DNA from 3 places in the Aminobacter sp. Y103A genome. Region 2 is predicted to be linked to each of the others. Evidence: riboswitches for the same ligand, from Rfam matches in the RefSeq annotation. Region 2 holds a riboswitch; each other region holds the start of a gene.

Region 1 (4,259 bases), 1.7 Mb from region 2:
ACCGGCGAAGCTGTCGACGAAAGCTACAGCGACGCCGAACTGACCGACGGCACCACGCTCTCACAGAAGGACCGCGACTCCAGGCTCTATACCGGCAAGGTCCGCGTCGGCTACGAGGTCTCACCGGCGTTGACGCCCTTTGGCGAGGTCGAATTCGGCCGCCGGGTCTATGACCTGCGCTTCGACACCGCCGGTTTCGAGCGCTCGTCCAAGCGTACCGGCGCCCGCGCCGGCGTCGAGATCGACATGGGCGAAAAATTCGGCGGCGAGATTTCGGCCGGCTGGATTTCGGAGGATTTCGACGACGACCGGCTGAAGACGGTTTCCGCCGCGACGATTGCCGCTGATCTCAGATGGTCGCCGATGCGCGGCACGATCGTCGGCCTGACCGGCGAAACCCTGGTCGAAGGTTCGACCACTGCCGGCGACAGCGGTTCGGTGCTCTACAACGGCCGCCTCAGCGTCGAACGGCAGATCCGTTCCAACCTGACTGCATTCCTCGCCGGCGGCGTCGGCTACCGCGACTATGCCAGCTCGAACGACCACGAGCTGAGGCTCAGCGCCGAAGCGGGCCTGACCTGGTGGCTCAACCGCTACGCCGGCCTGACCGGCAAGCTGCGCCATGAGACCTTCGACAGCACCTTGCCGTTCCGCGACGCCAAGACCAACAGCGTCTTCGTCGGGTTGAAAATCCAGCGCTAACCTGCTTGGGGCAAACCGCCGATCGCGGCGGCTGCGGCCCTCAAGGCCGTCTCCCCCTGCCCCGCATAGACCTCGCTCATGATCAGCTCGGCAAGCGGCAGACGGCATCCCCAGCCATGGCGCTCGAGATCGGGCTTGTCGGCGAATTCGCTGACGTGGCCGACGCAGAGATAGGCCACCGGCACGACGTGATCGGGAATGCCTAGCAACTGCTTCAGCGCCTCGCGATCGAGGATGCTGACCCAGCCGACGCCTATGCCCTCGGCACGCGCGGCGAGCCAGAAATTCTGAACTGCGCAGACGGTGCTGAAGAGGTCCATCTCGGGATTGTGCCATCGCCCGAGCGGAGAGTTTGCCGAACGGCTGCGGTCGCAGGTGATGACCAGGTTGAGCGGGCTTTCGCAGATGCCTTCGAGCTTGAGCTTGCGGTACAGCTCCCGCCGCTCCTCGGCGATCTCAGGCAGTTCCTGCTGCCGCGCCGCAAAGAACAGGTCGCGGACCCGCTCGCGTCGTTCGCGATCTCTGATGACGATGAAGTTCCACGGCTGCATGAAGCCGACCGACGGCGCGTGATGGGCAGCCAGCAGCAGCCGCGCCAGCACATCGTCGTCGATCGGATCAGGCAGAAAATGGCTGCGAACGTCGCGGCGCGTGAAGATGGCGCGGTAAACGGCATCCTGTGCGGCGATATCGAAACAGCCTGAAGCGGCCTTCAACTGGTCAGCAAGCATCGCATATCCCCTGGCGAGCATGTCGGTTCCCTCCGCCTGACCATGCGGAGGTCGATGTCTGCCGGGCCGGTCTTCTGGCTCGAGTTCAACCCGTCTGCGGCGCCTTCCCGTTGGATGAACAGTGGCCTCTGCCGATACGGTCCCTCTTACAGCGTTGGGCACGCCACGGATTTGCACCGTGTTCCCGATTCTCCCGCATCGCTGCGGGCACCTGGCAGGGTATTTCTAGCGGCAGCAGCGGCCGAAAGCCATCGCACCGTGCGTCCAATCCTGACGCACAGGCGACATGTGGCTTATTTGCCCAGCTTGATCTCGCCGAGCAGCCCTTCGATGACGCCGGCCATGCTCCTGCTGAGATCGGAGCGCGACAAGGCAAAGGCAACGTTGGCTTCGACGAAACCTTCCGGCGAGCCGCAGTCGAAGGTGCGGCCGCGATAATGATAGCCGTAGAAGGACTGCATCTTCTCGAGCTTGAGCATGGCGTCGGTCAGCTGGATCTCGTCGCCAGCGCCACGCTCCTGGCTTGCCAGGATCTTGAAAATCTCCGGCTGCAGAATGTAGCGGCCATTGATGAACAGGTTCGAGGGTGCCGTGCCCTGCTTGGGCTTTTCCACCATGCCCTCGATCTCGAAGCCGGTGTGAACCGACTTGCCCTTGCCGACGATGCCGTATTTGTGCGCCTCGGCCGGGTCGCATTCCTGGACGGCGATGATGTTGTTGCCGGTTTCGGCATAGAGCTCGACCATCTCGCGCATGCAGCTCTTTTCCGACTGCATGATCATGTCGGGCAACAGCAGCGCGAAGGGCTCGTCGCCGACCAGCTCGCGCGCACACCACACTGCGTGGCCAAGGCCGAGCGGTACCTGCTGTCGCGTGAACGAGGTCTGGCCCGGGGCCGGCTGCAACCGCTGCAGGCGCTCCAGTTGCTCGGTCTTGCCGCGCTGGGCCAGCGTATCATAAAGTTCGAACTGGACGTCGAAATGGTCTTCGATGACCGCCTTGTTGCGGCCGGTGACAAAGATGAAATGTTCGATGCCCGCTTCGCGCGCCTCGTCGACCACGTACTGGATCACAGGGCGATCGACCACAGTCAGCATTTCCTTGGGGATAGACTTGGTGGCAGGCAGAAAACGCGTGCCAAGGCCCGCGACCGGAAAAACTGCCTTGCGAACTCTTTTCATTGCGTGGTCGTCCGATAGAGGGATGTATCGGACGCCAACTTTGCCACGCCCGAATTGATGAATACTGAATGCGTTCACATATTCAGCGACAGCGGGCAAGACCATTGATCACGCGATCTTGATTGTCCGAACAGCTAGGTGGACAATCCCTCAACCCGCTTTTCGTTCCCCAACGGGTCTATGGTAAACTGATTGATAACCGGCATCGGCGATGAATCGTGTTTCTGATCTCTCCAAGGAGGAAAGAATGCCCCTTCGCAAGACCGCCAAAGGCCTCCTGAGCGCCGCTGCCCTTTCGCTGGCATTGATGCTTCCGGCCGGCCCGGCGGCCGCCGAAGCCGGTTTCCAGCGCTGGGTGGCGAGCTTCCGCTCCGTCGCCGCAGACAACGGGATTTCCGGTTCGACCTATGACCGCGCCTTTCGTGGCGTGACCTCGGCCGACCCCGAAGTACTTGAAAAGGCCCGCTTTCAGCCCGAATTCACCGCGCCCGTCTGGGACTATTTCGACAATCGCGTCCATGACCAGTCAATTGCTGTCGGTCGCGAGATGGCGCGCAAGTGGAAACCTTGGCTCGACCGCATCGAGGCCAAGTATGGCGTCGACCGCTACATCCTGCTCGCCATCTGGTCGATGGAATCGAACTACGGCGAGATTCTCAAGAACGACAAGGTGATGCGCAATGTCGTGCGCTCGCTGGCGACGCTCGCCTATGGCGACCAGCGCCGGGCGAAGTTCGCCCGCACCCAGCTGATCGCGGCGCTGAAAATCCTGCAGCGCGGCGACATCGACGAAAGTCACCTCGTCGGCTCCTGGGCCGGCGCGATGGGCCACACCCAGTTCATCCCGACCAGCTACCAGGCCTACGCGGTCGATGCCGACGGCAATGGCAAGCGCGACATCTGGAACTCCGTGCCCGACGCGCTCGCCACCGCAGCCAACCTTCTGAAGAAGAACGGCTGGCAGGCCGGTAAGACCTGGGGTTACGAAGTGGTGCTGCCCGAGGGTCAGAAGTTCCCGACGGGATCGCTGACGCTCGACAAATGGGCATCGCTCGGCATCGAACGCGCCAACGGCAAGGCCTTCAAGCGCGGCTCCGACGTTGCCACCCTCAAGGTGCCGGACGGCCGCGGCGGACCGGCCTTCCTGATGACCAAGAATTTCTCGGTCATCAAGCGCTACAACAACGCCGACAAATACGCGCTCGCCGTCGGCCTTCTTGCCGACGAGATCGCCGGCTATGGTGGCCTGGTGCAGGACTGGAAGCGGCCGTTCACCAAGCTCAGCTTCGAGGAAAAGCAGGAGTTGCAGAAGCGCCTGTCGGCGCATGGCTATTACGACGGCAAGAGCGACGGCAAGATCGGCGAAGGTTCGCGCTCGGCCATCAAGGCATTTCAGGCACAGCTGGGCTTGACGCCGGACGGTCATCCGAGCATGGAAGTGCTGAAGTTCCTGCGGCGTAACTAGCAACCGGAGGCTGTATTGGCATTCACGCGTCGTCCGCGGTTTTCGCTGTTGCGCCTGACGACGCCACTGGTCGCGGTGGCGGTCGCCTTGACCGCCATTTCGTCGACAATGCCGACGCCGGCCGTGGCGCAGGAAGGCATTCTGCGCAAATGGTCCCTGCGCGACCTGTTCATGCCGCGC
Region 2 (4,259 bases):
TGTGACTCAAGATTGGTGATGGCTGTATAATGGGTCCTGCGGTGTGTGCAAGCCGGGTGATGCGCGGCGCGACACCTGGCCTCACCTGGAACAGACACATGCCGGCGCCGCCCAGCTACGGCTGGCGAGGATCTGGAAGACTTGTTTTGTTCGTCGTTCCGCGAGGCGGGCGATTTTCGCCGAAGCGTTTCACAATAATATGACTATCATTGTCATATTATTTGACAGGAAAGCGCGAATGACCTAGCGAACCCGTCCCTGTTGTTCGAGCGGCGTCGGGTAGGCAATGAAATTTCGAGAGAAACTGAACGCCTTGCGCAAGATACCGCTCGGCGATTGGCGGATACTGATGCGGATCATGGGCATCTACCGCCGTAAGTTTTTTCTTGCCATTGCACTTTCGCTAGCCGGAATCGTGCTCTCGGTGACGGTTCCGATCCTTTCGCAGAAGATCGTCGACAGCGTCATGGTCGGCAAGGACGGTTGGGCAGCGACCCAGTTCGCCGCCATCGCCATCGTGGCGGCGGTTATCAGGCACATGACCTCACGCTGGCACAACTCGCTGATCAACGACGTGGACGCAAGGTTCACCGCCCGGCTGTCGAGACGCATCTACTTCCGCCTCATGCGCATCCCCTATGAGAGTTCGGCATCCGCAGGCGGAAGCACGATCAACCTCCTCAACGAATCCCAGCGTGTCGCCACCTTCATGCTGAGCGCTGCGCCGAATTTCTTCCTCACCATGTTAAGTGCTGCCGTCTCGTTCGCCGTGGCGCTGTACTACGACTATCTCATCTGCCTGCTGGCCTTTGTCGTTGCCCTGATCTTCGCCGTTTTTGCCCGCAAGACCAATGCCCAGCTGGGCGAGGCGAGCCGCAGCTCGTTCCGCCTCAACGGCGCCCTGCAGGGGGCGACCGCTGAAACGGTAGGCAACATCCGCGGCATCAAGTCGAATGCGGTTGAGCGCTTCTTCATCGGGCGCTGGTCCGCGAAGTCGGCCGAAGCCATCAAGGCGCGCTGGCACATACTCGACCTCTCGCACTCCTATTCGTTCACGCTTGGCCTGCTGAGCGAGATCCTGACGCTGCTCGTCGTCCTCGTCGGCTGCTGGCGCATCCTGCGCGGCGATCTCACGATCGGTGGCCTGCTTGCGCTGCAGCTGCTCGTCACCCGGGCGACCATGCCGATGCTGACCAGTGCCGGCATCCTGATCCAGTTCCATTCGGTGAGCGCCACCGTCTCGGCCCTCGCGGCTTTCCTCAAGCGCCAGCCGGAGCGCGCCATCGTTGCCCCGGCGCTGCGTGCTGCTGATTTCGGCCCGATCACGGTCGAGGATCTGACCTTCCGCTATCCCGAGGCGACGGCTGCGGCACTCAACGGTGTCAGCCTGGTGCTGCCGGCGACGGGCGTCGTGGCGATCGTCGGCCGCAATGGCTCCGGCAAGTCCAGCCTGCTGCGCGTGCTTTTGGGACTGGAGCGCGATCATGCCGGCAAGGTGGCAATCGGCGGCATCGACGTCCGCGCCTACAATCCGCGCTGGCTGCGCGGCCGCATAGGTGTTGTCGACCAGGAGACGTCGCTGTTTTCGGGTACCATCCGCGAGAACCTTCAGGCGTCGCTGCCGCGCCCGCTTCGCGACGACGAGATCGACAAGGCGCTGGCGTTTTCCTCCGCCGACAAGTTCACCGCCGGCCTGCCCAAAGGCATCGACACCGAACTGGTGCAGGCAGGGCAGAACCTCTCCGGCGGCCAGCGCCAGCGCCTGGCGATTTCGCGCGCCGTGCTGCGCGATCCGCACATCGCCGTTTTCGACGAACCTACTTCGGCGCTCGACGCCGAATCGGCGATGGCGCTCGAGCGTGAGCTGCTGGCCTTCGGCCGCGACCGCCTCGTCATCATCGTCACGCATCATCTCTTTTCGGCGCGTTCGGCCGACATGATCGTCGTGCTCGACGACGGCAGAATCGTCGGCACGGGCAGCCATGAGGCTCTGAATGCCGAATGCCCGGTCTATCAGGCGCTGTGGCGCGACTACGTCAGGGATTGATCGGCCGCCGGCGTTGATCGGTCGATGAGGTGGAAATGATTCTTCCACCTGTTGACACGACACCGGGCAGTCATACTACATGTAGACATCGTGGTCTTCCGAGTTGATTCCAGCTCGGGAGCTAAGAGGGAAGCCGGTGCGCGATTTCGCAATGCCGGCGCTGCCCCCGCAACTGTAAGCAGTGAGTTGCTGTCGCGTAGTGCCACTGGCGCCAATGGGCGCTGGGAAGGCCAGACAGCAGCAATGACCTGCGAGCCAGGAGACCTGCCGCGATCGAGTCTGAACGTCCACGGGCGGGGTGTCCGGTGGTGCGCTTGCGTTCTGCTGGCTTGCGCCGGCCGAAATCCGGCATGCGTCCGCCCAAGGCCCTTCGCCCCCAAACCATCGGGGAAGATGATGCCGGCGACCTCTACACTTCAATCCAGCGGAACCGACAGCGTTCCGTCCGCTCTCAGCCAGGGTTCCGAGACCGCGTCCGAACCTGGCTACCGTGTCATCCGGCGCAACGGCGCGGTGACGCCGTTCGATGCGATCAAGATCACTGTGGCGCTGACCAAGGCATTTCTCGCCACCGAGGGTTCGGTGGCCGCCGGTTCGCGCCGCGTCCACGACGTCGTCGAGGAACTGGCCGGCCAGGTGTTCGCCGCGCTGACCAGGCGGGCAGATAGCGGCCGCACCTTCCACATCGAGGAAATCCAGGACCAGGTCGAACTGGCGCTGATGCGCTCCGAGCATCACAAGGTCGCCCGCGCCTATGTGCTCTACCGCGAGGAACGTGCCCGCGAACGCGCTGCCGCCAAGGTCACGTCGGTCGAGGTCGCCGCACCGCCGCTCCAGGTCAAGGCCGATGACGGCGGCCTGGCACCGCTGAACGAGACGCGACTGGCCCGCATTGTCGACGAGGCCTGCAGCGGGCTCGAGGCCGTCTCAGCGGATGCGATCCTGGCCGAGACAAGGCGCAATCTCTATGACGGCATCACCGCCGACGAGCTTTCGCTGGCGCCGATCCTGGCCGCCCGTACGCTTGTAGAAACTGAACCGAACTACGCCTTCGTCAGCGCCCGGTTGTTGCTGGACCGGTTGCGGCGCGAGGCACTGAGCTTCGTCTCGGCCAGGTCTGAGCAGGCCACCCAGGCCGAAATGACCCAGCGCTATGCCACCTATTTCCCCGCCTTCATCGCCACCGGCATCAAGGCCGAATTGATCGACCCCGAACTTGGCCGTTTCGACCTTGCCAGGCTCAGTGCCGCGCTAAAGCCCGAGCGCGACCTGCAGTTCCAGTATCTGGGTCTGCAGACGCTCTATGACCGCTATTTCCTGCACAGCAAAGGCAAGCGTTTCGAACTGCCGCAGGCCTTTTTCATGCGCGTGGCGATGGGCCTGGCAGGCCGCGAGATCGACCGCGAGAGCCGCGCCATCGAGTTCTATGATCTTTTGTCGTCCTTCGATTTCATGGCCTCGACGCCAACGCTGTTCAACTCCGGCACGCTGCGCCCGCAATTGTCGTCCTGTTTCCTCACCACCGTCGCCGACGATCTCGACGGCATCTTCAAGGCGGTGAAGGACAATGCGCTGCTGGCCAAATATTCCGGCGGGCTCGGCAATGACTGGACCCCAGTGCGCGGCCTCGGCGCTCACATCAAAGGCACCAATGGCGAGAGCCGGGGTGTGGTGCCGTTCCTCAAGGTTGCCAACGACACGGCTATCGCCGTCAATCAGGGCGGCAAGCGCAAGGGTGCTGTCTGCGCCTATCTCGAGACCTGGCACGTCGACATCGAGGAATTCCTCGACCTCAGGAAGAACACCGGCGACGACCGCCGCCGCACCCACGACATGAACACCGCCAACTGGGTGCCGGACCTGTTCATGGAGCGCGTCGAGGCCGATGGCGTGTGGACGCTGTTTTCGCCCGACGAGGCGTCCGACCTGCACGATCTCTATGGCACGGCGTTCAAGGCGGCCTACGAAAGCTACGAGGCCAAGGCTCTGGCTGGTGGCATCAAGGTGTTCCGCACGGTCAGGGCGCTCGACCTGTGGCGCAAGATGCTGACCATGCTGTTCGAAACCGGGCATCCGTGGATCACCTTCAAGGACCCGTGCAACATCCGCTCGCCGCAGGGCCACATCGGCGTCGTGCATTCGTCGAACCTCTGCACCGAGATCACCCTCAACACTTCGAAGGACGAGGTCGCCGTCTGCAATCTCGGTTCGG
Region 3 (4,259 bases), 2.6 Mb from region 2:
CTGGCTCTGACACAGCAGCGCTAGAACTCGATTCCCTTCTGAGCCTTCACGCCGGCCGAGAAGTGATGCTTGGTCGCGCCCATCTCGGTGACAAGGTCGGCAGCCTCGACCAGCGCCGGCTTGGCGTTGCGGCCGGTGACCACGACATGCAGGCCCTCGCGACGGTTCTGCAGCGTCGCGACCACCGCCTCCAGATCGAGATAGTCATAGCGCAGTGCGATATTGAGCTCGTCGAGCACGACAAGCGAAATTGTCGGGTCGGCCAGCAGTTCCTGCGCCTTTGCCCAGGCTGCTTCGGCGGCGGCGATATCGCGCTTGATGTCCTGCGTCTCCCAGGTAAAGCCCTCGCCCATCGTGTGCCAGACGGCGCGGTCACCGAAGGCGGCGAATGCGTCCTGCTCGCCCGAATGCCAGGCGCCCTTGATGAACTGCACGACGCCAACCCGCTGGCCATAACCCAGCATGCGCAGCGCCAGACCGAATGCCGCGGTCGACTTGCCCTTGCCGGGACCCGTGTTGACGATCAGCAGCCCCTTCTCGACGATGGTCTTGCCGGCGACCTCGGCATCCTGAACCGCCTTGCGCTTGGCCATCTTGGCGCGGTGACGTTCGGCTTCCTGCTCGTCGATCGTCTTCATCATTTCACCTTCATCGGCAGGCCGGCGACAAGAAACAGCACCTCTTCGGCCACGGCCGCCACCTTCTGATTGAGCCTGCCGGCATCGTCACGAAAACGGCGGGCCAGTGCATTGTCGGGCACGATGCCGAGCCCAACCTCGTTGGAGACCACGAACCACGGCCCGCGCGGACGCGACAGTGCCTCGACGAGCGCCGCACATTCGGCCTCGACGTCATGATCGGCCAGCAGATGATTGGTAAGCCAAAGCGTCAGGCAGTCGACCAGAACAGGCGCGCCATCGGGCAGGCTGGCGAGCGCGCCTACCAGATCCAGCGGCGCGTCGAGCGTCCGCCAGCCCTCGCCACGGCGTCCCAGATGGATCGAAATGCGCTCACGCATCTCGTCGTCATAAGCCTGCGCCGTGGCAACATAGGTCCACGGCGCAGGAAATTGGGTGATGAGCTGCTCGGCATGCGCGCTCTTACCGGAGCGCGCGCCGCCGAGCAGGAGGGTCAGCTTCTCAGGCAAGGCGGCTGTTCAGCGACGGCGCCGGCTCGCTCATGAAGCGGTTGCGCACGTAGCCCGCCACCGCCCCCAGCACGACCCAGAACACCAGATTGGTGATGGTGACGGCGACGACGAAGCTGTGGTGCAGGTCTGCTGGAATCGGCGACTCGTGGCTTTCCGGTTGCGGTGCACCGACGATGTGCGGCGCAACGATCAGCACCACACCGAGTATCGCCAGCGGCAGCGACTGCTTGAAGGCGATCAGCGCGAGACCCGCCGCGGTGGCGACGACGGTCAGCGTCCACCAGATCTGGCGTGCGCCAAGATCGGCGGCCGGCATCGCCGGCAGCTCCGGCGGCAGGCCAAGACCGGGAGCCAGGGTAAACACGGCAAAGCCGGCAAAGCCCCAGAACACGCCCTGGCGCCAGTTGGCGATGCCACCGGCAAACTCGGAAACGGCGACCAGGATCAGGCCGAAAGCGATGCCGCTGACGATATTGGCGAGCGCCGAATAGGCAAAACGTTCAGCGCCGTCGGCCGGAGCCCAGGCTTCTTCTTCGGCTGGCGCCGCAGTCTGTGCCGCCGTGGTTTCGGCGCCGGCCGCAGGGGCGGTCGCCTCAGTGCCGGCAACTGGTGCCGCGGCGTGCTCATGGCCACCGCCGGCGTTCTCATAGGTCTCCGCCTTGAGGATCAGCGGGACGGTTGCATAGGTCTGGAGTGCGGCAAGGACCACGCCTGCCAATAGCCCGCTGATCGCCGCGATGAACACGACGTTTCTGAAGATGGACATTGTTGGATCGCCTTGGTTAGTGGCAGGGGAAAGCCATCGAGTGGCGATAGTCGTGGGCAGCGTTGTGCACCACGTCCATATGCGAGAACCCGAGGAAGCCAACAACGAAAAGGCCGAGCAGCGCGGCAAGCGCCAGCTGCATGCTACGCGACTGCGAAGAGACGTCGGTGCCGAGAGCAGAAACAGTGTTCATCACAAGTCCTTTCGCCCTCCACCCGAGGGCACAGAGATAAGTGCCTGTCGCCGGCAGGTCTCCTGGCTTGCGGATCGGCACCCTTCCCCGCCTTCCCGAAGCAAGCTTCAGTGGCATTTGAGGAGAGCTAACCGCATACAGTTGCGGGGGCAGCCACGGCTTTGGACCTTCAAATGGCCCTTACCGCATTCCCTCTTGATTCCATAACGGAACCGACGACGCCGCAACTATAGAAACAAATGGCTTGGGCGGCAAACCAAATTCCGACGCCGCCGCGCTCGAAAGCGGCGTTCCGGCGATCATCCGCGGGCCACGATTCGCTCGGCCACCAGATGCTGGAGCCGCCACAGATGCCGATCGTGGATCGCCCGCTGCTCGAGGTTGCTGACCACATTATAGAGATAGTCCGCAGCCGAACCCCAATGGCCGCAGGTCGTCGCCAGTCGCTCCGCCACCGCGTCCTCGCCCAGCGCGCCGGCATAGGCGTGGCCTTTGCGGTTGATGACGAAGGCGAGCGCGGTCAACGGACCTTCATCGGTGGCGAGCTTCAGCCAGCGCGGCTTGTAGGTGGAGGGTTTCAGCGTCATCTCGCGGCGAAACAGCCTGTCCAGCTGCTCGCGGCGGTCGCCGTCCGTCAGCCTGAGCGCCACGCCCTTGCACTGGCCGCCGCGATCCATGCCCATCATCAGTCCAGGCTCAGCCTTTGTGGCGCGCCAGCGGGTCATGTTGATGCAGAACGAACGGTGCCAGCCGCGCGCCAGCGCCACCCTTTCGTCGGTGTGCTCCACCTCGGGTTTCCAGATCAGCGATCCATAGGCAAACAGCCACAACGGTCCATTGCCGGGACGCGCGGCAAGCGTCTCGTCGATCATCACCTCATAGTCGGCGTCGTCGAGATGCATCGCATCGGGGTCGGGGCCCGTGTCAGCGACCTCGCGATGGCAACGCGCCACCAGTTCCTCGGTCAGCGCCATCTTTCGTCCGCTCATGCCCGCCCCATCAATTGCTTAACCCTGTGCACGACAGACAGTTCTGCTCTCTTCCGCCCCGCTTCAACCATGATAGTGCTGCATGGGCGCTGCAACACCCGAAAACGCAGAAGCGAACAATATGACGATGCAACCGGACCCCGACCAGATCAAAGCACCTTCTCGGCGCGTATCGGTCATCGACATCGCCCGCGGCGTAGCCCTGATCGCCATGGCGATCTACCACTTCGCCTGGGACCTCGAATTCTTCGGTTATGCCGATCCGGGCATGACCGCCTATGGCAACTGGAAGCTGTTCGCGCGCTGCATCGCCTCGAGCTTCCTGTTCCTCGTCGGCGTCAGCCTGGTGCTGGCACATGCCAAGGGCATCCGCTGGCCCGGCTATTTCAGGCGGCTCGCCATGGTGACAGCGGCGGCACTAGCGATCACCGTCGCCACCTGGTTCGCCACGCCCGACACCTTCATCTTCTTCGGCATCCTGCATCATATCGCGCTCGCCAGCGTGCTTGGCCTCGCCTTCCTGCGCGTCCCGCCGGTGCTGACGCTGATCGCCGCTGCTCTGGTGATCGTAGCACCCCACTATCTGCGCTCGGAGGCGTTCAATCACCCGGCCCTGGTCTGGATCGGCCTTTCCACCGCCAACCCGCGCTCCAACGATTTCGTCCCGCTGTTCCCCTTCTTCGGCGCAGTGCTGGCTGGCATCGGCGTCGCCGGACTGGCGCTCAGGGCAGGCCTGATCGAAAGGATGGCGCGACTTCAGCCCGGCGCCTGGTCGCGCCCCCTCTCCTTCTTTGGTCGCCACAGCCTTGCCTTCTACCTCATTCACCAGCCGGTGATGATCTCGCTGGTCTGGCTCTTCGCCCAGCTCTTCCCGGCCCCGGTCGAAACCCGCGAGGTCACTTTCCTGAAATCCTGCCAGCTTTCCTGCGAGCAGAGCCGCGACACCGATTTCTGCTCGCGCTACTGTGTCTGCATGCTCGACGAGTTGCAGAAGGATGATTCGTTCGATCGGCTCTATGCCTCCGACCAGAGCCCGAAGTTGAAGGCCCATGTCGGGCAGACCGCCGCCATGTGCACGACAAGCACCGAAAATCAGACGATACCAGGAGGAGCGCAGTGACCAATCCCAACGCCGCCCCCAGCAAGGTGCCATGGCCGCCG

Evidence for each region. Region 2 has a riboswitch for cobalamin ahead of Amn_RS02800 (ribonucleoside-diphosphate reductase subunit alpha). Riboswitches for the same ligand answer to the same signal wherever they lie in the genome.
Region 1: another riboswitch for cobalamin. It lies ahead of bluB (5,6-dimethylbenzimidazole synthase); the one in region 2 lies ahead of Amn_RS02800 (ribonucleoside-diphosphate reductase subunit alpha).
Region 3: another riboswitch for cobalamin. It lies ahead of Amn_RS17665 (CbtB domain-containing protein); the one in region 2 lies ahead of Amn_RS02800 (ribonucleoside-diphosphate reductase subunit alpha).

Annotation. Positions count from the first base shown of each region.
Region 1 is NZ_AP017986.1:4,458,602-4,462,860, forward strand. Features, by position in the region: gene Amn_RS21880 (outer membrane beta-barrel protein) at 1-702, shown strand, start outside; gene bluB (5,6-dimethylbenzimidazole synthase) at 699-1,433, opposite strand; cobalamin riboswitch at 1,481-1,663, opposite strand; gene galU (UTP--glucose-1-phosphate uridylyltransferase GalU) at 1,727-2,614, opposite strand; gene Amn_RS21895 (lytic murein transglycosylase) at 2,862-4,079, shown strand; gene Amn_RS21900 (SGNH/GDSL hydrolase family protein) at 4,095-4,259, shown strand, end outside.
Region 2 is NZ_AP017986.1:583,667-587,925, forward strand. Features, by position in the region: gene Amn_RS02795 (peptidase domain-containing ABC transporter) at 287-2,047, shown strand; cobalamin riboswitch at 2,122-2,333, shown strand; gene Amn_RS02800 (ribonucleoside-diphosphate reductase subunit alpha) at 2,444-4,259, shown strand, end outside.
Region 3 is NZ_AP017986.1:3,590,582-3,594,840, forward strand. Features, by position in the region: gene cbiB (adenosylcobinamide-phosphate synthase CbiB) at 1-10, shown strand, start outside; gene cobO (cob(I)yrinic acid a,c-diamide adenosyltransferase) at 21-638, opposite strand; gene cobU (bifunctional adenosylcobinamide kinase/adenosylcobinamide-phosphate guanylyltransferase) at 638-1,147, opposite strand; gene Amn_RS17660 (CbtA family protein) at 1,140-1,916, opposite strand; gene Amn_RS17665 (CbtB domain-containing protein) at 1,933-2,109, opposite strand; cobalamin riboswitch at 2,145-2,341, opposite strand; gene Amn_RS17670 (gamma-glutamylcyclotransferase) at 2,409-3,098, opposite strand; gene Amn_RS17675 (acetyltransferase domain-containing protein) at 3,220-4,218, shown strand; gene Amn_RS17680 (methyltransferase family protein) at 4,215-4,259, shown strand, end outside.